DNA from 2 places in the Mesocryomonas lacus genome. Region 2 is predicted to be linked to the other one. Evidence: predicted binding sites of a transcription regulator. Region 2 holds the regulator's gene; the other holds the start of a gene.
What was found. Region 2 encodes LexA, which represses DNA repair genes until DNA is damaged. Its sites were predicted from a motif close to TGTTCNNNNTGTGTTCNG; they were not measured.
Positions count from the first base shown of each region.

Region 1: the regulator LexA is predicted to act here: its motif matches at 1,991-2,008, upstream of ACZLZQ_RS18850 (ImuA family protein).

Region 1 covers NZ_JBUZWF020000005.1:344,095-347,953, reverse strand. Annotated here, with positions in the region: gene ACZLZQ_RS18855 (Y-family DNA polymerase) at 1-1,001, opposite strand, end outside; gene ACZLZQ_RS18850 (ImuA family protein) at 937-1,911, opposite strand; gene ACZLZQ_RS18845 (metallopeptidase family protein) at 2,288-2,710, shown strand; gene ACZLZQ_RS18840 (addiction module antidote protein) at 2,720-3,019, opposite strand; gene ACZLZQ_RS18835 (TIGR02117 family protein) at 3,166-3,859, opposite strand, start outside.
Region 2 covers NZ_JBUZWF020000004.1:520,747-539,732, reverse strand. Annotated here, with positions in the region: gene lpxD (UDP-3-O-(3-hydroxymyristoyl)glucosamine N-acyltransferase) at 1-513, shown strand, start outside; gene fabZ (3-hydroxyacyl-ACP dehydratase FabZ) at 488-955, shown strand; gene lpxA (acyl-ACP--UDP-N-acetylglucosamine O-acyltransferase) at 1,059-1,856, shown strand; gene ACZLZQ_RS16745 (LpxI family protein) at 1,853-2,749, shown strand; gene lpxB (lipid-A-disaccharide synthase) at 2,746-3,918, shown strand; gene gltA (citrate synthase) at 4,148-5,437, opposite strand; gene gltX (glutamate--tRNA ligase) at 5,595-7,010, opposite strand; gene ACZLZQ_RS16725 (ComEC/Rec2 family competence protein) at 7,132-9,645, shown strand; gene lexA (transcriptional repressor LexA) at 9,898-10,587, opposite strand; gene ACZLZQ_RS16715 (molybdopterin molybdotransferase MoeA) at 10,692-11,906, opposite strand; gene moaC (cyclic pyranopterin monophosphate synthase MoaC) at 11,894-12,367, opposite strand; gene trpC (indole-3-glycerol phosphate synthase TrpC) at 12,364-13,194, opposite strand; gene trpD (anthranilate phosphoribosyltransferase) at 13,191-14,219, opposite strand; gene ACZLZQ_RS16695 (peptidylprolyl isomerase) at 14,216-16,108, opposite strand; gene tpiA (triose-phosphate isomerase) at 16,332-17,072, shown strand; gene secG (preprotein translocase subunit SecG) at 17,164-17,838, shown strand; gene pyrG (CTP synthase) at 17,948-18,986, shown strand, end outside.

The DNA of each region.
Region 1 (3,859 bases), on a different contig from region 2:
CGGAAGAGAACGCCGATGCGTCCCGACGCGCGGATCGGCGCCGAGGCCGAGACGGCGAGCCGCTCCACCGCGCCGTCGACCCGGAACAGCGCCAGTTCCAGCTGGCGGGCGCCTTCGCCGCGCTTTTCCAAAAGGGCCGCCAGCCGGTCGGCGAGGAGCAGGATGATCCGCTGGATGTCCTCGACCTGGCTGATCGGCTCGGCAAAGCGCCGCTCGGCGATGAGGGCGGGGATGGCGAGGCGCGGGCTGATCGGCCGGCGCGCCGTGCCCATGGCGGCATCCAGCCGCTCCAGAAGCTCGGCGCCGAAGCGGCGGGTGAGGCTGGCGCGGGGCAGCGCCGCGATGTCCCCGATGGTCTTCAGGCCGAGCCGCTCCAGCATCGCGGCGAGATCGCCAGCGAGCCGCAGCGTGCGGATCGACAGGGGGGCGAGCGCTTCGGCCTCGCCGCCCTGGTCGAGCTGGCTGCCGGGCGCACCGTCGACCAGCGCCAGAGCGGTGCCGGCCTGCTGGGCGATCGCGGTGGCGGCGGCAAATCCCTGGCGCGTCAGGCGGCCGGCGAGGTCGTCGCGCAGCGCCGTCTCGCCGCCGAAGAGATGCGCGCAACCGGAAATGTCGAGCAGCAGGCCGCGCGGCGCATCGAGCGCCACCAGCGGCGTGTAGCGGTCGCACCAGTCGGCGATGGCGGCGAGCAGGCGCCGGTCGGCGGCGGGGTCGGCGGGCTGGATGTCGAGGCCTGGAAACCGGGCGCGCGCTTCGGCAAGGCCAAGCCCGCGCTGCAGGCCGAGTGCCGTCGCCTGTTCGCAGAGCGCCGAGATGCGGTCGGCCTGGGCAAGGCGCTCGTAGAGCACCAGCGGCGCCGGTCCGTCAGCCGCGTCCGCCGGCGTTCCGGCACCCGGCCGCTCGGGGCTGCCCGTCCGCGGGCCGGGACCACCGGCCTCAGGACGCGCGTCGGAGCGCCAAGAGCGTCCCAGCCGGTCGCGCCGGATCCGGTCGGTCGACAGGAAGGGCAGCGCGATCGCGAGAATGCGGCTCGGCGGGTGCTTGAAAACGGCGTTCATGCGGGTTCCATTCCAGGAGCAGGTGGTACGGGCGGCCGTCGCGGGATTTCTCGACGGTGATGGCAAAGACGGGGTGGCCGATGAGTTTGGTGCCGTCGCCGATCCCGGTGACATCGGCGGCAGGCGCGGGCGCGATGCGCAGCCGGAGCGGCGCGGCGGTGGCCTCGGCCCGGCCGCTCTGGCGCAGAAGGAGAAGCGGCGTGCCGGCGTCGCGCGCCCGCACGTGCAGGCGGCGCGTTCCCTCAAGCCCGAGCCGGCCGGGATTGCCGCGGACCTCGAGGATGGTCAGCGCGGCGGCGGCCGAACGAGCGGCCTCCTCGCCGGCCCAGATCGCCTCCTCCAGCCGGCGGGTGCGCACCAGAAGCAGAGCGCCGGCCGTGAGCCCGTGGCCTGAAAGGCCGGGAAGATACGGCATCCCGCCCTCGGAAAAGCCGAGATTGGCGCCGATCCACAGCGCCGGACGGCTGGCCCGCGCGCCGAACAGCACGGCCAGCGCCAGCACGAAACCGGCGCCGCTGCCGCTGCCGCGGGTGTCGTCGACATGGATCTCGGTCAGTCCGGGCAGGCGCAGGCTGGCGGCGAGGCCCGCAAAGCCGGGCCCGGCGGCCTCGTCCTGTGCCGCCAGAGGCGCAGCCAATCCGGCCGGCCGCGCCCACGCCGCGGCGTCGAAGACCGCTGCCGGACTGGGGACCTGTGCGGATGGTCCGTCGCGCAGCCCGGCCGGCCGCTCAGGCCCCGTCGCCGGCACCAGCCGGTGCACCGGGCGTCCCTCGATCCGCGCGATGCGCTCCTGCAGGTCAGCCAGCGTCGCGGCCGTGGCGGTCCGGCCGGGAAGAAGCGGGGTTTTCGGCATGACAATCTCCCTCGGCCAGACGCAAGCCTGGTCGTTCCCGCTCTCTCCCGGAGAGCATCCGTTCCCTCACAAGGGACGTTGTTCCCTGTATGTTCCTATGGATTCCAGAGGGCCCCTTGAGAGTCAAGCGGAGTCTTTTTGTGGACTATCTTCCTTGATGTGATTCAGTCTGCGCCACAAACCGTTGGATATCCTGAATATTAAGGATATTCGTCCTATAGGCGGTTTGGCCGGTCGAGGGCCCAAGGAGCGGCTCCGGAGCCCGCAAAACCGCCCTTCCGCCTGTCAATCCTGCCGCCGGGCGGCCGCATCGCGAAAACCCTCGCACACCACCGGAACGTGACCTATCTCTGCCGGGACAGACAAAGGAATCGGAATGGCCAAGCTGGATCAGACGGGCGACTGGGGACGGCGGATGGCGCCGAGTCTCGACGAGATCGAGGCCCTGGCGCTGGAGGCCTATGCCAACCTGCCGGCCGAGTTCCGCAAGCTATCGGGCGAGATCCAGTTCTACGTCGCCGATTTTCCCGAGGACGCAGTGGTGGAGGAGATGGGGCTCGAAAGCGCCTTCGACATTCTCGGCCTGTTCGAGGGGCGGCCGGTCGCCGATTTCGACCTCGGCGGCACCGGCATGATGCCGAACCGCATCCTCCTCTACCGCCGGCCGATTCTCGACTACTGGTCCGAGCACGAGGAAAGCCTCGGCACCCTCGTCGCGCACGTGCTGATCCACGAGATCGGCCACCATTTCGGCCTGTCCGACGACGACATGGAGAGCCTCGAGGCGAAGGCGGGGTAGCGACTGTAGCTACTGCGGCTGAACCGTCAGCTTCAGGCCCATGGCGCGGACGAGTTTCGTCACGGTCGAGAAGGCCGGGTTTCCTTGATCGCTGAGGGCGACGTAGAGGCTCTGGCGGTTCATGGCTGTCGCCTCCGCCAAGCCTGTCATGCCGCGGGCGCGCGCGATGGCGCCCAAAGCGCGGCGGATTTCCGCGTCGTCGCCGTCTTCCAGGGCTTGCGACAGATAGTCCGCCTGCCGCTCCGGCGTCGTCAGATAGTCGGCCGCGTCGAAGCGTGGCAGGGCGCCGAGGTCGATCTTGTCGGTCATGTCAAAGCCTCTCTGCCAGCGCGAGCGCCTTACGAATGTCCGCGGCTTGGCTCGATTTGTCACCACCACAGAGCAGAACCACCAAGCGGTTGCCCCTTTGAAGCTAATAGACGGGGTAGCCTGACCCGCCGGTCAAGCCATCCAGTTCACCCATGCAGGTCCAGCGACCAGGCCAGCGTCTGCGGCAGCGGGGTCCAGAGGCCGGTGGTGATGCCGGCGGCGCGCAAGGCGCGGGCGGTCCAGGCGTTGCAGCCGGCAAAGGCGGTGAAGCGGCCTTCCGCCTCGAAGAAGCGGTCGAAGGCGCCGTAGGCGGTGCCGGGGAGGGCGATCGGCTGCCCTGCGTCATCGCGGCGAAAGCTCGCCTCGATGTAGTCCAGCAGACGCTCGAAGGCCGCGTCGTCCAGCGTGTAGGCGCGCACGCTTTCCGCCCCGGGATCGATCGTCCCGGCGAGCTCGAGATGCAGCACCGAGGCGTCGCCGGTGAAGGAGCGCAGGACCGGGCCGGGCTTCAGGTCGGCCCAGGTCGGCGTCGCCGTGTAGAAGCTGCGGCCGCCCCAGCCGACGACGATGCTGCCGACATCGGCACGCGCCAGCGGCAGTCCGGCATCGGCGGGATAATCGGGGTCGGGCGGCCCAAGCGGCTCGGCGAGGAAGCCGAAGCGGGCGCGCACCGCTGGTTCCGCAGGGAGCGCGATGTCGGTGTGGATCGGGTTCGACAGGACCAACACGGTGTGGCGGCCGGTCGATCCTGCGTCGGACGGCGGCGTTCCCGCGACGGGCACGAGCACGCCGAGGGCGAGGGCCAGCACGCCGGCGCCCAGGAGCGTCAGCAGGCCGCCG
Region 2 (18,986 bases):
ATCCTGCATCCGGGCGTTCGCCTCGGGCAGGACGGCTTCGGCTATTCCGCGGGCCGCGACGGCATCTTGAAGATGGTGCAGATCGGCCGGGTGATCGTGCAGGACGGTGTCGAGATCGGCGCCAATACGACGGTCGACCGGGGCGCCATCCGCGACACGGTGATCGGCGAGAACACCAAGATCGATAACCAGGTTCAGGTCGCCCACAATGTGCGGATCGGCCGGAACTGCATGATCGTCGGACAGGTTGCGCTCGCCGGCAGCGTGACGCTCGGCGACGGCGTTGCCATCGGCGGCCAGACGGCGATCAACAACCACGTCACCATCGGCGATGGCGCGCAGATCGCCGCCATCAGCAGCGTCGCCAGCGACGTGCCGCCCGGCGCCCGCTGGGGCGGGACGCCGGCCAAGCCGGTGCGGGACTGGTTCCGGGAAGTGACCTGGGTTAGTGAAATGGCAAAGGCGCGACGCGTACCAGGGGGCAGGGATGGACGAGACGACAACGACGCTTGAGAGCGCCGACATACTCCAGATCATGGAGCTCCTGCCGCACCGCTACCCGTTCCTGATGGTCGACCGCATCGTCGGCATCGACTCGGACAAGGCGGCGATCGGCATCAAGAACGTGACGGTCAACGAGCCGCATTTCATGGGGCATTTCCCCGGCACGCCGGTGATGCCGGGCGTCCTGATCATCGAGGGCATGGCCCAGACCGCCGGCGCGATCTGCACCATGGCGATGGGCAAGGGCACGCCGCAGCTGGTCTATTTCATGACCATCGACAATGCGAAGTTCCGCCGTCCGGTGGTGCCGGGTGACCGGCTGGAATACCACGTCGTGCAGAACAAGAAGCGCGGCAACATCTGGAAGTTCGACTGCGTCGCCAAGGTCGACGGCGTCAAGGTCGCCGAGGCGACCGTCAGCGCCATGCTGGTGGCCCGCGACCCGGCCTGAGCGCCATCGCTCGCCGGCGGGTCCGAGCTGACGCTGCCGCTTCCGTCACGGCGCCCTTTGCGGGGCGCCGTCGGCGTTTCCCTGGCCAACAGTAGGGGTGCCCATGTCTATCCATTCCTCCTCGATCATCGAGGACGGTGCCGTCATCGGCGAGGGCGTCGAGATCGGTCCGTTCTGCCATATCGGTCCGCAGGTCCGGCTCGGTCCGGGCGCGAAGCTGCGCTCGCACGTGGTGATCTCCGGCAATACGACCATCGGCGCCAATGCCAACATCTACCCCTTCGCCTCGCTCGGGCATGCGCCGCAGCACCTGAAGTACAAAGGCGAGGACACCCGCCTCGTCATCGGCGAGAATTGCCTGGTGCGCGAGAGCGTGACCATGAACCCCGGCACCATCCAGGGGCGCTCCGAGACGACGATCGGCGACAACTGCTCGTTCTTCACGGGCTCGCACGTCGCGCATGACTGCCATGTCGGCTCCAATGTGACGGTGATCAACAACGTCATGCTGGCTGGCCATTGCGTCATCGGCGACTTCGCCACCATCGCCGGCGGCTCGGGCATCCACCAGTTCACCCGGATCGGCCACCACGCCTATATCGGCGGCCTCGCCGCCGTCGAGGGCGACGTGATCCCGTTCGGCATGGTGCTCGGCAACCGCGCCTATCTCTCCGGCCTCAACGTCATCGGCATGAAGCGCGCGGGTTTCAACCGCGACGCCGTGCGCAACGTGCGCAAGGCCTACCGCATGCTGTTCTCCGACGATTTGACGTTCCGGGAGAACATGGACGAGGTGCAGAGCGAGTATCCCGAGGATCCGCTGGTGCAGGACCTGCTCGGCTTCATCCGCTCCGGCGGCGACCGGGCGATCTGCTTTCCGCGCCACAGCCGCCCGGCGTGACGCTTCCCGCCCAGCCCGCCATCGTCGCGCCGGGCACGCCGGGCGAGCCGCTCGGCATCGTCGCCGGCGGCGGCGACCTGCCGCGGCTGGTGGCGGCGCAGGCCGTGCTGCACGGCTGGACGCCGGTCGTCCTCGCCGTCGGCGACGGGATCGGCTCGTCCTGGCTGCCGGGCGATGCCTGGCCGATGGCCTGGGGCAAGCTCGGCAACGCTTTCGGCCATCTGAAGGGCAGGGGCGTGCGTCGCATCGTGATGTGCGGCACCGTCTCCGTGCGCCCCGACTTCCGCTCCATCCTGCCGAGCCTCAAGACGCTCGCCATGCTGCCGCAGATCTTCCAGGTGATCCGCGGCGGCGACGACAACCTGCTGCGGGCGGCGGCCCGGGCCTTCGAGGGCCGTGGCTTCGAGCTCGTAGCGGTCCAGGAAATCCTGCCGGAGATGCTGATGCCAGCGGGACCGGTGACGGGACTGAGCCCTTCCGAGATCGACTGCGTGGCGCTTGCCCGCGGGTTCGAGGCGGCGAAGGTGCTGGGCGCGCTCGACGTCGGACAGGCGGTCGTGGCCTCGCGCGACCGGGTGATCGCGCTGGAGGGCATCGAGGGGACGCAGGAAATGCTGTCACGCGTCGCCGACCTTCGCCGGCGCGGCCGCGTCAGCCGGAAGGAGCATTGCGTGCTGGTCAAGGTCGTCAAGCCGGGCCAGGATCTGCGCTTTGATCTGCCGAGCATCGGCGTTGCGACCATCCAGCAAGCTGCCGAAGCGGGGTTGTCGGGCATCGGCCTCAGCGCCGGCCATGCGCTGGTGATCGGCATCGACGACGTCATCGCGGCTGCCAAGGCAGAGGGCATATTCCTCGTCGGCTGGCCTGATCCTTCCGGAGAACCGCTGCTATGAAGATCGCCTTCGTCGTCGGCGAGAATTCCAGCGATCGTCTGGGCGCAGCGCTCATCCGTGGCTTGCGGCAGCAAGCGGGCGAAGCGGTCGAGGTGACCGGCCTCGGCGGCGACGAGATGGCGGCGGAGGGGCTGAAGACGCTCTTCGACATCGACGAGCTGTCGATCATCGGCGTCGGCGCCATCGTCGCGCGGCTGCCCCAGTTGATCGGGCGCATCGGCCAGACCGTGCGCCATATCCTCAACGAAGCGCCGGATGCGCTGGTCGTCATCGACAGCTATGCCTTCTCGCACCGGGTGGCGCGCAAGGTGCACAAGGCCCGGCCGGACCTTCCGATCATCAATTACGTTCCGCCGGCAGTCTGGGCCTACCACCCCGAGCGCTCGACGGCGATGCGCGGCTATATCGACCGGGCAATCTGCGTCTTCCCGTTCGAGCCGGATTTCCATCAGCGCCATGGCGGCCCGCCCGCGACCTATGTCGGCCATCCCCTGATGCGCCAGCCCGACCTTGCCGCCATCATGCAGCGGCTCGACGCGGGACCCGACCTGCCGGCGCCGAAGGCGGCGCCCGTGCTGCTGGTTCTGCCGGGGTCGCGCCGGGGCGAGATCAACCGGCTGAGCGACGATTTCGGCAGGACGTTGGCGCTGCTCTCAGAACGCATGCCGGGCGTGCGCGCCGTGCTGCCGGCGGTGCCGCGGCTGAAGACGGCGATCGAGGAAAAGGTCGCGGGCTGGGCGGTGAAGCCCGAGATCGTGACCGGCGAGGCGGAGAAATGGGCGGCGTTCGCTGAGGCCGACGCGGCGCTTGCGGCATCCGGCACCGTCGCGCTGGAACTCGCGCTCGCCGGCGTTCCCATGGCGCTCTGCTACCGCATCGACCCGATCGCCTACCGCGTCCGCCACTGGATCACCGGCTGGACCGCGGCGCTGCCGAACTACATCGCCGACCACCCGCTGGTGCCCGAGCATTTCCACGAGTTCATCCGCCCGGAAGCCCTGTCGCGGCGGCTCGAATGGCTGCTGACGGACACGCTGGAGCGGCGCGCCCAGGTCGAGGGGTTCCGCGATATCCGCCGCAAGATGGCGGTGACTGAGGATCCCGGCCAGGCGGCGGCGGCGATCGTGCTGGAGGTGGTTCGGGGGCGGGCGGGAAGCTGCCTTCGCTGAGTTAATGCTTGCGGCAGCTTGCACCCCCCTCTGTCCTGCTGGACATCTCCCCCTCAGGTGGAGAGATCAGCTAGTTGCGGACGCTGAGGTCTTCGATCTCCAGCCTTGAGGGCGAGATGTCCGGCAGGACAGTGGGGGTGAAGCTGCCGCGATGCGCTCCACAGCAAATAGCCGCAAATGAAAACGGGCGCCGAGGCGCCCGTTATTCCTTACCTGAACCGCTGAACCCTCAGCGGCCCGCCACGTCGACGTAGTCGCGCTGGGCGGCGCCGGTGTAGAGCTGGCGCGGGCGGCCGATGCGCTGGTGCGGGTCCTCGATCATTTCCTTCCACTGGGCGATCCAGCCGACGGTGCGCGCGACGGCGAACAGCACGGTGAACATGGTGGTGGGGAAGCCGAGCGCCTTCAGCGTGATGCCGGAGTAGAAGTCGACGTTCGGGTAAAGCTTCTTCTCGATGAAGTACTCGTCGGTGAGCGCGATGCGCTCGAGCTCCATCGCGACTTCCAGCGTCGGATCGTCCTTGATGCCGAGCTCATCCAGCACCTCGTGGCAGGTCTTCTGCATGATCGTCGCGCGCGGATCGTAGTTCTTGTAGACGCGGTGACCGAAGCCCATCAGGCGGAACGGGTCGTTCTTGTCCTTGGCGCGGGCGATGTATTCCGGGATGCGGTCCTTGGTGCCGATCTCGGTCAGCATGTTCAGCGCCGCCTCGTTGGCGCCGCCATGGGCGGGGCCCCAGAGACAGGCGATGCCGGCGGCGACGCATGCGAACGGGTTGGCGCCCGAGGAACCCGCGAGACGGACGGTCGAGGTCGAGGCGTTCTGCTCGTGGTCGGCGTGGAGGATGAAGATCCGGTCCATCGCCTTGGCCAGAACCGGGTTGATCTTGTAGGGCTCGCACGGAACCGCGAAGCACATGTGGAGGAAGTTCTCGGCGTAGGACAGGTCGTTCCGGGGGTAAACGAAGGGCTGGCCGATATGGTACTTGTACGCCATGGCGGCGAGCGTCGGGGTCTTGGCGATCATGCGGATCGAGGCGACCATGCGCTGGTGCGGATCGGCGATATCGGTCGAGTCGTGGTAGAAGGCCGAGAGGGCGCCGACCGAGCCGACCATGACGGCCATCGGGTGGGCGTCACGGCGGAAACCGGAATAGAAGCGCGACATCTGCTCGTGCACCATGGTGTGCCGGGTGACGCGGTAGGAAAAATCGGACATTTCGCGCTCGGTCGGCAACTCGCCGTAGAGCAGGAGATAGCAGGTCTCCAGGAAGTCGCCCTTCTCGGCGAGCTGGTCGATCGGATAGCCGCGGTGCAGAAGCACGCCTTCGTCGCCATCGATATAGGTGATCTTCGACTCGCAGGACGCCGTCGAGGAGAAACCGGGATCGTAGGTGAAGATTCCGGTCTGCTTGTAGAGAGAGGTGATGTCGACGACATCCGGACCGATCGTGCCGCTCCGGACCTCGAGGCTCGCGTTTTTCTCACCCACTGCCATGGTCGCCGCGTGGTTCGTCATGCGTATCCCCTTCTTCGTGAGCCGACGGGACGAGATCGCTTTTGCAGCGCACAGGTCCCTGGCGAAAACTTGCGTACTCCAAAGCGGAGACGCGAACAAGTTGCGTATCAAACTGACATGTTGCGCCGCACTCTAACGCCAAGTGGCGCGGAGTTCATCACCTGGCCTGGTCGCCCAGCCGCGCGAGCGACTCGTCGCGGCCGAGAACCGCGAGCACGTCGAACACGCCCGGGGAGGTCGTGCGGCCGGTGAGGGCGGCACGCAAGGGCTGCGCCGCCTTGCCGAGCTTCAACCCGGTCTCCTCGGCGTAAAGGCGTACCGCCTCCTCCAGCGGCGCGACGGACCAGTCGGTGACGGCGGAAAGTCGCGGCAGGAGCGCGGCCACGACGTCACGGCCGCCATCGCGCAGGATCGCCTCGGCCTTCTCCTCCATCGGCAACGGCCGATCGGCGAAGAGATAGGCCGTCGAATCGGTGAGTTCGACGAGGTTTTTCGCGCGTTCCTTGAGGCCCGGCATGGCGGCGAGGAGGAGCGCATGGGTCTCGGCGTCCGGGCGGCGCTTCAGAATGTCGCCGTTCGGCAGGTAGTCGCGCTCGACCATCAGGAGGTCGGCCAGCTCCGCGTCACCCGCGGCCCGGACATAGGTGCCGCTGATAGCGTTCAGCTTGGCGAAGTCGAAGCGCGCCGCACCCTTGTTGATGTCGGGAATGTCGAACCAGGAGACCATCTCGGCCTCCGTCATGATCTCGGTGTCGCCATGGCTCCAGCCGAGGCGGACGAGATAGTTCTTCAGTGCTTGCGGCATGTAGCCGAGCGCGCGGTAGGCATCGACGCCGAGCGCGCCGTGGCGCTTTGACAGTTTTGCGCCGTCCTCGCCGTGGATCAGCGGGATATGCGCCATGACAGGCACGTCCCAGCCCATCGCCTGATAGATCAGCGTCTGGCGCCCGGCATTGGTCAGGTGGTCGTCGCCGCGGATGATGTGGGTGACGCCCATGTCGTGGTCGTCGACGACGACGGCATGCATGTAGGTCGGCGAGCCGTCGGAGCGCAGCAGCACGAAATCGTCGAGATCGCGGTTGGGGAAGCGGACCTCGCCTTGCACCTGGTCGTGCACGACGGTCTCGCCCTCCTGCGGGGCCTTCAGCCGGATCACCGGCTTGACGCCCTCGGGGGCCTCGGACGGGTCGCGGTCGCGCCAGCGGCCGTCATAGCGGGGCGGCTGCTTGTTGGCGCGGGCGGTCTCGCGCATCTCCTCGAGCTCGGCCTGGCTGGCATAGCAGCGGTAGGCCTTGCCGGCGGCGAGGAGTTGTTCGGCGACCTCGCGGTGGCGGGCGGCGCGCTCGAACTGCGAGACCGGCGGCTCGTCGGCGTCGAGGCCGAGCCAGGAGAGGCCCTCGATGATCGCGACGACGGCGGCCTCGGTCGAGCGCTCGCGGTCTGTGTCCTCGATGCGCAGCAGCATCTTGCCGCCCATGCGCCGGGCATAGAGCCAGTTGAACAGCGCGGTGCGGGCGCCGCCGATGTGCAGATAGCCGGTCGGCGAGGGCGCGAAACGGGTGACGACGGTCATGGCGGTTCCAGTGCGGCAAATGGGTGCGGACGCACGATCTTTGCGGTCGGCTTTTCCGTGGGGCTGTGTAGCATAGGCCGGGAGAGAGACAAGGCAGGGCCCGGTCGCTTCGGAGGCAAGCATGGCCATCGCCGACGCAGCAGAGCCGAGGGCTGGCGGGCGACGCCGGAGAGGCCTGTGGCGCCGGCTCCTCGGCCTGACAGGAGATGCCCGGTCAGGCAAAGGCATCGCGCTCGGCAGCCGTCTGAGGAACACAGGTGCCCGCGTCGTCGCTTGGATGATCCGGCAGCGCGAGATCGAGGCGGAGGCGCGCAGCGGCTTCTTCCTGGTGCCGGGCGGGATGATGCTCGGCATCGCTCTGTTCTACGCCGCAGGGTGGCGACCGCCGATCCCCGTCGCGGTTGCTGCTTGCCTGCCGCTGCTCCTCGGCGCGGTGATGCTCGGCCCGCGCAAGGCGACGGGCGCGGCGTGCCTGCTGGCGGGTTTCGTCGCCGCGGGCTTCGGCTTGTCCGGCTATGAGCTGGCGCGGACGAAAACCGTTCTCTTCTCAGGCGAGGCGACGGTGCGGATCGTCGGCCGTGTCGAGGGACGCGAGCTGGACGAGCGGGGGCGGCTGCGCTACCGCGTGGCCATCGAGACCACCGAGCGGCCGGTGCTGTCGCGCCCGCCGGGGATCGCCGAGATTCTCGTTTCCAGCCGGCACACGCCGATCCCCGTCGGCGGCCGCTATGCCGGGCTGGTGCGGCTGCGGGCGCCGTCCGGCCCCGCCTTTCCCGGCGGCTACGACTTCAGTTTCGGCAACTACTTCGACGGCGTCGGCGCCAACGGATTTGCCTTGGGGCCGCCGGATCCGCCGGGAGCCGGCGCAAGCCCGACGGGGAAAGCCGCCGGCGAACGTATCCTGGCGCTGCGGCTGTCGATGAGCGAGCGCATCCGCAGCGTCATCGGCGGACCGGCGGGGACGGTAGCGGCGGCGCTCATCACCGGCGACCGGGCCGGCATTCCCGACGAGATCGAGCTCTGGCTGCGCACCACCGGCCTGTCGCACGTGCTGTCGATCTCCGGCCTGCACATGGCGCTGGTCGCGGGGTTTGCGATGTTCCTCGTGCGCGCCGGCCTCGCGGCGATTCCGGGCGTCGCGCTGCGCTGGCCGATCAAGAAGTTTGCGGCGGTGGCGGCGCTCGGTGCCGTCACTTTCTACATCCTCCTGTCCGGGCGGAACGTCGCGGCGGACCGCTCCTACCTCATGCTGGCGATCATGCTGGTGGCGATCCTCGTCGACCGGGCGGCGATCACGCTGCGCAGCGTGGCTCTCGCGGCGATCGTCGTCCTTTCGATGACGCCGCACGCGCTGGTGACGGCAAGCTTCCAGATGTCGTTCGGCGCGACGGCCTCGCTCGTCGGCGTCTACGGCCATGTCGCGCGGGCACGGGCGCGGCGACAGGTGGACGCGCCGCCGGCGGGTCGGGCGAGGCGGCTCGTGGTGTTCCTGATCGGGCTCGGCGCCTCGTCGCTCATCGCCGGCACCGCGACGGGCCCGTTCGCGTCCTATCATTTCCAGCGGATGGCGCCTTTCGGCCTGTTCGCCAATCTTCTGGCGCTGCCGCTGTTCTCGGTGTGGATCATGCCACTGGCGCTCTGCGCGGTCGTCGCCATGCCTTTCGGCCTGGATGCTGTGTTCCTGATCCTGATGGGGCAGGGATTGAAACTCGTCTTCGGCATTGCCCACTTCCTGCACGACCATCTGCCGGACACGCCGACCGGGCTGCTGACCCCGGAAGGACTGGTGCTGCTGTCGCTGGCGCTGCTGCTGGCCTGCTTCCTCGCCAGCGGCCTGCGTTGGCTGGCCTTGCCGGTGGCCGCGCTCGGGCTCGTACTGGCGCCGGCGACAGGGCCGCGGCCCGAACTCCTGGTGTTCGAAGACGGACGCGAGCTGGCGCTGATCGGGGCGGGGTACGTGCTGATGCCGTTGCGGCCGAAGCCGAACGCGTTCGTGCTGACGCAGTGGCAGAGGGCTTTTCCGGACGGCGCTCAGCCGCTGGACACAGGCGTGCCATCGCGCGCCGGCGTGCGACCGGACGCCGGTGTGCCACCAGACCCGAGTGCGGCGGGATTTCGCTGCGAAGCTTTAGAGCCAGAGGGTGGTGTCGCGACCAAGAGATCCTCGCCCTCGGCTGCCGTCCCTCAACTCTTACGGTCGACGCCGCCGCTCACTGGCGAGCCCGCAGCGCCTGTCATCGACGGAAAGTCGTTGACGCCGGCAGTACCGGCCGTCCCGGCGAAGCGGGCGTCCCGGCCGATGCGGATCTGCCGGGCGACGACGCGGAGCGGGCTGAGGGTGGTCTGGACCGACGATTATCGCCAGATCGGTACGGCTTGCGACAGCGCGGACGTCGCCATCGTCGCACGGGCGGCGCGGCGCGAGGCGTGCCGCTCGGGCGCCGTGCTGGTGACGCTGCGCACGCTGCGGCGGACCGGTTCGCTCGCCATCTCCCGCTCTGCTGCAACGGGCCACGCCGAGATCTCCGCCTCGATCGCGCCGGTGCCGGAGCCGTGGCAAGTGCAGCGGCTGGCACCTTGGCCGGAGACCTGGCGGCGGGCGGTTGAGAGTACGCCGGAGAAGCCGCGGCCGTGATGCGGGGCGTTGGGATGCAAGGTTAGGCGTTCGCGGGCGGCCCCCTCATCGGCCTGCCGGCCACTTCTCCCCGGAGGGGCGAAGAAGGCGGTTTTGAGCGTGGCGGCAGGGGTGCTGCCGGCGTCGGATGCTCGCGGGGCCGACTAGATTCTTCTCCCCTGTGGGGAGAAGGTCGCGGCAGCGGGATGAGGGGGGCGGCGCGGGGCTTGTGGGTGGGCCCCCGCAACGCCGCTAACCGCCCCCCAGCCCGCCTCAGTATTTGCGGATCAGGCCGACGAGCTTGCCCTGGACCTTGATGCGCTCGGAGCCGAAGCTGCGGGTCTCGTAGGCGGGGTTGGCGGCCTCGAGCGAGATGGTGTCGCCGCGGCGGCGGAAGCGCTTGAGGGTCGCCTCCTCGTCGTCGACGAGGGCCACCACGATCTCGCCGCCTTGCGCGGTGTCGCCCCGGCGGATGACAACGGTATCGCCGTCGAGGATGCCGGCCTCGATCATCGAATCGCCCTTTACCTCCAGCGCGTAATGCTCGCCGCCGCCCAGCATGTCCGGCGGCACGAAGATCTGGCTGCCGCTCTGCTGGATGGCCGAGATCGGCACGCCGGCGGCGATGCGGCCCATCAGCGGGATGCCGACCGGTTCGCTGTCGTTGGCGGCCGGGCGAATGCGCTTGGGCAAAGGCTCGACGGACGTCTCCGCGATGGGCTCGCGGCGGGGCGCGACGGGCTCGGCGTCGGCGCTTTTTGCCTTGGCCGGCGCGACCGAGTCCGGCAGCTTCAGGACTTCCAGTGCCCGGGCGCGGTTCGGCAGACGGCGGATGAAGCCGCGCTCTTCCAGCGCGGTAATCAGTCGGTGGATGCCGGACTTGGAGCGGAGATCCAGCGCATCCTTCATCTCGTCGAAGGACGGCGGCACGCCCAGTTCCTGCAATCTCCCATGGATGAACATCAGGAGATCGTGCTGCTTGCGCGTCAGCATTTCCGGCGATCCTTGTTAAAACAAAACCTGAACAAAGCTATCTGTTCTAGTTGTGTTCTGCAAGAGCCGGAAGCTTAGTCGAGCGCGATGTAGCGGCAGGAATCGCCGGATTTGGCCGCTGGCGCATGGGGTTCTCGCAAGAGGAGAACATTGGCCCGGGCATAGACCGAGAGGAGCGACGAATCCTGGCGCCCGAAAGGCGTGACGATCGGCACGACCGCCTGCGATTCGCCAAGCGTCGCCCGGATGAAGTCGGCGCGCTGGTCGTTCGCCGGCATGTCGGCACCGAGGATGGCCTCGCGGTAGAGCGGGCTGGCCGGGGCGCCGGTAAGGGCATGAACGAGGGGCTTCAGGAACAAGGTCGCGGCGACCATCGAGGAGGCGGGGTTGCCGGGAAGGCCGATGAGCCGGGTGCGGCCGATGCGACCGGCCATCAGCGGCTTGCCCGGCCGCATGGCGACCTTCCAGAAATCGAGCGCGACGCCGCGGGCGGCGAAGACCTTGCCGACGAGGTCGTGGTCGCCGACCGAGGCGCCGCCGATGGTGACGAAGATGTCGACGGCGTCGGTGACGGCGCGGTCGAGGAGGGCGCCGATCTCGGCCTCGTCGTCGCGGGCGATGCCGTAGTCAAGCGCCTCGCCGCCGGCGGCCTCGACCATGGCGGCGACCCCGAAAGTATTGGAGGCGACGATCTGCGAGGGGCCGACCGGCTCGCCGGGCATGACCAGCTCGTCGCCGGTGGCAAGGATCGCGATGCGCGGACGGCGCAGCACGGTGAGCCGCGGATGGCCGCCGCTCGCCGCCAGGGCGATCGTGCCGGCGCCAAAACGCGTGTTCGCCTTGATGAGCGTGTCACCCTTCGAGAAGTCGGCGCCGGCCTTGCGGATGTGGCGGCCGCGCATGGCTGGCTCCAGCGGCAGCATGGTGGTGACTGTGGGCCGCTCGGCGTTCTCCTGGATGAGGATCGCATTGGCCCCGTCCGGCACCGGCGCGCCGGTGAAGATCCGGACGGTCTCGCCCGGAGCAACGCTGCCCTCGAAGGCGCGCCCGGCGGCGGATTCGCCGATGACCGTCAGCGGCTGGAAAGGGCCGGCCGTATCGTCGGCGCGCACGGCGTAGCCGTCCATGGCGGAGGCGTCAAAGTCGGGCTGGGTGCGCAGAGCGGGCAAGTCGGCGGCAAGGATGCGGCCGCGCGCAGCGCGCAGCGGCACGGTCTCGGTCTCCTTCACCGCGACGGCGTCCTGCATCAGCGCGGCGAAGGCGTCGGCGACGGAAATCATGCCGACCAGTCACCGGAGCGGCCGCCGGATTTGGCAAGCACCCGGATCGCGGAGATCTGCATGCCGCGATCGACCGCCTTGGCCATGTCGTAGATGGTGAGGCAAGCGACGCTGACGGCGGTCAGCGCTTCCATCTCGACGCCGGTCTTGCCGCTGAGGCGGACCGTCGCGGTGACGCGCAGGCCCGGCAATGCGGGCTCGGCGGCGATGTCGACGGCGATCTTCTCCAGCATCAAGGGATGGCAGAGCGGGATGAGGTCGGCGGTCTTCTTGGCCGCCATGATGCCGGCAAGCCGCGCGACGGCGATGACGTCGCCCTTCTTGGCGCCGCCGGCCTCGATCAGCGCCAGCGTCTCGGGGAGCATCAGCACCAGGCCCTCGGCGCGGGCCTCGCGCACGGTCTCGGCCTTGTCGCCGACATCCACCATGGTGGCGGCGCCGGTGGCGTCGAGATGGGTGAGGGCGGTCATGCGGCAGTTCCTGCGTTCGCCGAAGTAAAGGAAGCGGGGCGGGCGAGCAGGGCGCGGGTCGCGGCCTCTACGTCCGCCTTTCGCATCAGGCTTTCGCCGACGAGGAAGGTGGCGATGCCGACGCGGCCGAGCCGGGCGCAGTCCGCCGGGGTGAAGATCCCGCTCTCGCCGACGAGGATGCGATCGTCCGGCACGAGGGCCGACAGCCGCTCGGCGGTGGAGATGTCGGTCTCGAAGGTCCGGAGATTGCGGTTGTTGACGCCGAGGAGCGGCGAGCGGAGTTTCAGCGCGCGCTCGGTTTCTGCCTCGTCGTGCACCTCGACCAGCACGTCCATGCCGAGGTCCATCGCCACCGCCTCGAGCTCGGCGGCGCAGCTGTCGTCGATCGCGGCCATGATGAGGAGGATCGCGTCGCCACCCCAGGCGCGGGCTTCGAACACCTGGTAGGGGTCGAACATGAAATCCTTGCGCAGCGCCGGCAGAGAGCAGGCGGCGCGGCCCTCGGTGAGGAAGCTCGGCTGGCCCTGGAAGGACGGCGCGTCGGTGAGGATGCTGAGGCAAGCGGCGCCGCCGCGCTCGTAGGCACATGCGAGAGCTGGCGGATCGAAATCGGCGCGGATGAGGCCTTTCGACGGGCTGGCCTTCTTGATCTCGGCGATGAGGGCGACGTCGCCCGCCGCGTGCTTGCGGCGGATCGCCTGCGTGAAGCCGCGCACCGAGTCGGCGGCGCGGGCATGAGCCTCCATCTCGGCCAGTGGCAGGCGCGCCTTGGCGGCGGCGATTTCTTGGCGCTTGTAGGTCTCGATCGCCTTCAGGATGTCGGTCATGCCGGTTCTCCGATGCGCTGGGTGACGCCGATCAGCCGGTCGAGCGCCGCGCGGGCCTTTCCGGTATCGACCGAAAGGCGGGCGGCGACAAGGCCTTCGGCAAGGTCTGCGGCATGGCCGGACATGACCAGCGCGCCGGCGGCGTTAAGGAGGCAGATGTCGCGATAGCCGCCGGGAGCGCCGTCGAGAACGCCGCGAAGCTTCTCGGCGTTGTGGACGGCGTCGCCACCGCGGATCTCCGACAGGTCGGCACGGGCAAGGCCGAACTCTTCCGGCTCGATGGCGAAGCGGGAGATGACGCCGTTGCGGAGGGTGACGACATCGGTCCGGCCGCAGACGGTCATCTCGTCGAGACCGTCGCCATAGACGATCCAGGCGTTCCTGGTGCCGAGCGCCTTCAGCGTCTCGGCGATCGGCTGCAGCCACTGCTCGGCGAAGACGCCGACGAGGAGGTTCTGGACGCCGGCGGGGTTGGCGAGGGGGCCGAGCAGGTTGAAGATTGTGCGCGTGCCGAGCTCGACCCGGCTCGGGCCGACGAAGCGCATGGCGGCATGGTGCGTCGGCGCGAACATGAAGCCGAGACCGGCCTCGGCGATAACGGCGGAAATCTGCGCCGGGGTGAGGTCCACTTTGACGCCGAGCGCCATCAGGACGTCGGCGGAGCCGGAGCGCGAGGAGAGCGCCCGGTTGCCGTGCTTGGCGACCGTCAGGCCGCAGCCGGCGAGCACGAAGGCCGCGCAGGTCGAGACGTTCAGCGTGCCCGCATGATCGCCGCCGGTACCGACGATATCGATCGCGTCGTCGGGTGCCGTCACCGTCGCCATGTTGGCGCGCATCACCGAGACGGCGCCGGCGATTTCGTCGACGGTCTCGCCGCGGACCCGCAGCGCCATCAGGAAGCCGCCGATCTGCGATGGCGTCGCCTCGCCCGACATCATCACGCCGAAGGCCGCCTCGGCGTCGGCGCGGCTCAGCGCCTCGCCGCCCGCGACCTTGGCGATGTAGGGCTTCAGCGTCTGGCTCATTGCGGCATGGCCTGCGCCGCCTGGATCGCGGCGGGGTAGGAAACGACCTTGTAGGCGTCCTGCAGCACGTTGACGTAGCTTTGGACGATGTCGGACTTCATCAGCGACGCCAGCTGGCCGTCTTGGTCGGCGGGGAAGCTCGCCAACGGATCGAGCGGCGGCGCGACCTCGGTCACCTTCAGAACCAGCTTCGACGAATCGGCGGTGGCATCGGCGACGGCGGCAAGCCCGGTAGTGCCGGCGAAGACCGCGCGCGTCGCGTCATCGCCGAGTTCCTGCGCGCCGCTCTGGCGGGTGATCGAAGCGGCAACCTGCTTGGTGAGCTTCTCGGACGCGGCGATGGCGTCGATGGTCTCGCCGGCGTCGAGGCGCTTCTTCAGCGCCGCCGCGCGCTCGGCGAGCAGGCGGTCGGCCTCGGTCGCCTTCCAGTCCTCGACCACGCGCGCACGCACCTCGTCGAGCGGACGCTGGTGTGCCGGATCGACCTTGGTGACTTCGAAGAAGACGAAGCCGTTCGGGCGGACGTCCACCGGCTGGTTCTCGACGCCGATGTCGCTCTCGAAGGCGGCGGTCAGCAGCGCCGGCTGGGCGGGGATATCGGCGATCAAGCTGCCGTCCGGCGCCTGGCCGGTCTGGCTGATCGCGGGGATGGTCTTGATCGTCAGGCCGGCGCGCTCTGACGCTTCCTCGAGCGAAGCGCCACCACCGCGGGCTTCCTCATAGGTGTCGTAGGCCGAGCGGACCGCCTCGGTGGCAGAGGAGAGGGCGATCTCCTTTCGGATGGCATCCTGCACTTCGGCCAGCGGTTTCTTCACCTCGGGCTGGATCTCGGTGACGCGCAGCAGCACCGGGCCGAAAGCGCCCTCGACGGTCTCGGAAACGGCGTTGGCGGCGAGCGAGAAGGCAGCATCGGCGATCACTGGATCGGGGATGCCGTTGCGCGGCTGCAGGCCGAGCTCGGTGTCGGCGATGGTGCGGCCGCTGTCGGTGACGAGCTGGTCGAAGGTCTTGCCGGAAGCGAGTTCGGCGCGCGCGGCGTCGGCTTTGGCCTTATCGGAGTAGACGATCTGCTGGATCCGGCGACGCTCGGGCGTCGTGAATTTCTCGGTGTCCTTGGCGTAGGCGGCCTGGATCTCGGCCTCGGTCACCTTGGCGGGGTCGGCAACGGCGTCCGGCGTCAGCGCGGCATAGGAAATGGCCCGGTACTCCGGCGCGGCGTAGCGCTGCTTGCGGCCGTCGAAGTAGGCCTGCAGCACTTCGGCCGAGGGATCGGCCACCGGCTGCACCAGCGTCAGCGGCAAGGTGACGTATTCGGCGGTGCGGCGCTCGCCGTTGTAGAGGCCGAAAGCCTGCTTCACGAGGCTCGGCGTCGAAACGCCCTCGGAGATCGAATCGACGATCTGGCTCCGCACGGCCGCCTGCTCGCGGTTACGGATGAAGTCGTTCTCGCGCATGCCGACGCTCGACAGCAGCTGGCGGAAACTGTCGCGCGAGAAGCGGCCGGACGCGTCGTGGAAGGACGGATCGTCGGCGATGAGGCGGGCAAGGCGCTCCTCGGACAGGCCGAGGCCGATGTTGCGGCCTTGCTCGTCGAGCACGGCTTCTGAGATCAGCTGGTTGAGGACGCGGCGGTCGATGCCTTGCGCGACCGCTTCCTCGCGGCTCGGGCGGCGCTTCAGCTGGCGGGCGAGTTGCGCCTCGGCCTGGCGGTAGGCCAGACGGTAGTCCTGGACCTCGACGTCAGTACCGCCGGCGGAGATCACCGTGCTGGGCGCTGCGCCCGAGAAGAAGCTGGAGAAACCGGTGACGACGAAGGCGACGACGATGAGCCCCATCAGCAGTTTGGCGACCCAGCCGCCGCCGACGCTCTTGCGCATGGAGTTCATCATGTCTCGGCATCTCCGCAAGCCTTCGCCGGATCCAGCGAAGGCTGTTGTCCCGTTTGGGCGGCGGACGCACCGCCGTTCTCTTCCCGCCGGTGGACGCCGCGGCGGGACTTCACGCTCTATTAGGAAAATGCCGCGCCGGGACGCAAGCCGCCGCGTTGATTGATTTCGGGTTTCTCTGCCGCTAGGCAAGGACCACAAAGACGGGGAGCGGGAGGAAAACGGCATGCGGCAACTGATAGCGGGCAACTGGAAGATGCATGGCCTTCGCCGGGATCTGGCGGAACTGCAGGCCATGACGGAGGCCGGCGATCTCGCCTGCGACATCGCGGTCTGCTTGCCGTCGACGCTGCTGATGGCCGCCGCCGACCGCTTCGGCGACCGGCTGATGCTGGGCGGCCAGGACATCCACGTCGCCTCCCAGGGCGCCCATACCGGCGACATCTCGGCCGAGCAGATGGCGGATGCCGGCGCCCGTTGCGTCATTCTCGGGCACTCCGAAAGGCGCGAAGGCTACGACGAGAGCGACCAGCTGGTGCGGGAAAAGGCCGAGGCGGCCTGGCGCTGCGGGCTGATCGCCATCGTCTGCATCGGCGAGACCGATGCCGAGCGCCTTGCCGGCACGACACTCGACGTGCTCGGCACCCAGCTCGCCGGCTCGCTGCCGGACAGCCTGGACGTCGCCCGGCTCGTCATCGCCTATGAGCCGATCTGGGCGATTGGCACCGGCAAGACGCCGACGGTCGAGGATGTACGGGCGGCGCATGCCTTCATGCGCAAGGCGCTGAGCGACCGGTTCGGGGCCGAGACCGGTGCGGCGATCCGCCTTCTCTACGGCGGGTCGGTCAAGCCGGCGAACGCTTCCGAACTCCTGGCTATCGACAATGTCGACGGCGCGCTGGTCGGGGGCGCGAGCCTGAAGGCCACGGATCTCGTGGCGATCTGCAAGGCGGCGCGGCCGGCCTGACGGCAGCGGACGCGCGAAAGCGTTTGGAATAAGCTCGCCCCTCCTATATGAGGCGCGCGTCCCCTGAAGAAGTCGTGTGCGAAGCGGATCAATGACTACAGTTCTTATTATCGTCCATCTGATGATCGTGCTCGCACTGATCGTCGTCGTCCTGCTGCAGCGCTCGGAAGGCGGGGCGCTCGGTATCGGCGGCGGCGGTGGTGGTCTGATGACCGCCCGCGGCGCGGCCAACGCGCTGACCCGGACGACCGCGATCCTCGCCGCGGCCTTCTTCATCACCTCGCTGGCGCTGGGCCTCACCGCCCGTTACGGCTCGCAGCCGACCGACATCCTCGATCGCCTCCCGGCGAACCAGGGCGGCACCACCGGTTCCGGCAGCGGCAACCTGCTCGACCAGCTGGGCGGCCTACCGGCCACGGCACCCGCCGTCGCGCCGACGACGACAGATGCCGCGACGCCGGCAGCGCCCGATGCCGCTGTGACCCCGCCCGTCACGCCGCCGCAGCCGGCTCCCTCGGCCAGCACGCCGACGGCACCAGCGACAACGGCCCCGACCGACCCGACTTCGACACCAGCCGAGAGCACGGCTCCCGCCAGCGAGGCGCCGTCGACCACGTCGCCGGCTGCGGACACGCCGTCCAGCGACGCCCCGGCATCGTCGACGGGCAGCCCGGCGACCGGAACCTCGGCACCGGCAACGGGAACCTCGGCACCGGCGACGGAGACACCGTCCAGCCCGGCAACTACTACGACGCCCGCCCAGTAAGGCGGACAGACAAGACAGCCACCGACAGGGCGCTCCGAGCGCCCTGTTTCGTTTTGAGGCCGAGTTTCTGACTGGCCGAATCGACTTCTAGCGGTTATCGGGAAGGCCCATGGCGCGATACATCTTCATTACCGGCGGCGTGGTTTCCTCTTTGGGAAAAGGCATCGCCTCGGCAGCCCTTGGGGCTCTCCTGCAGGCCCGTGGCTACCGTGTCCGGCTGCGCAAGCTCGATCCCTACCTCAACGTCGATCCGGGCACGATGAGCCCGACGCAGCACGGCGAGGTGTTCGTCACCGACGACGGCGCCGAGACCGACCTCGACCTTGGGCACTACGAGCGCTTCACCGGCCGCCCGGCCAACAAGATGGACAACATCACGACGGGCCGGATCTACAAGGACATCATCGCCCGGGAGCGCCGCGGCGACTATCTCGGCGCGACCGTCCAGGTCATTCCGCACGTCACCGACGCGATCAAGAATTTCGTGCTCGACGGCAATGAGGAGTTCGACTTCGTGCTCGTCGAGATCGGCGGCACGGTCGGCGACATCGAGGCGATGCCCTTCGTCGAGGCGATCCGTCAGCTCGGCAACGACCTGCCGCGCAACGGCGCGATCTACGTCCACCTGACCTTGATGCCCTACATCGCCACCGCCGGCGAGCTGAAGACCAAGCCGACGCAACACTCCGTCAAGGAACTGCGTTCGATCGGCATCCAGCCCGACATCCTCCTCGTGCGCGCCGACCGGCCGATCCCGGTCGAGGAACGGCGCAAGATGAGCCTCTTCTGCAACGTCCGCGAGACCGCGGTGATCCAGGCGCTTGACGTCGCCTCGATCTACGACGTGCCGAACGCCTATCACCAGGAAGGCCTCGACACCGAGGTGCTCGCCGCTTTCGGCATCGACCCCGCGCCGAAGCCGAAGCTCGAGCGCTGGAACCAGATCTCGCACGGCATCCACAATCCCGAGGGCGAAGTCACCATCGCCATCGTCGGCAAGTACACGGGCCTGAAAGACGCGTACAAGTCGCTGATCGAGGCGCTGCAGCACGGCGGCATCGCCAACAAGGTGCGCGTGAAGCTCGACTGGATCTCGTCCGAAGTGTTCGAGGCCGAGGATCCGACGCCCTATCTCGACCGGGTCAACG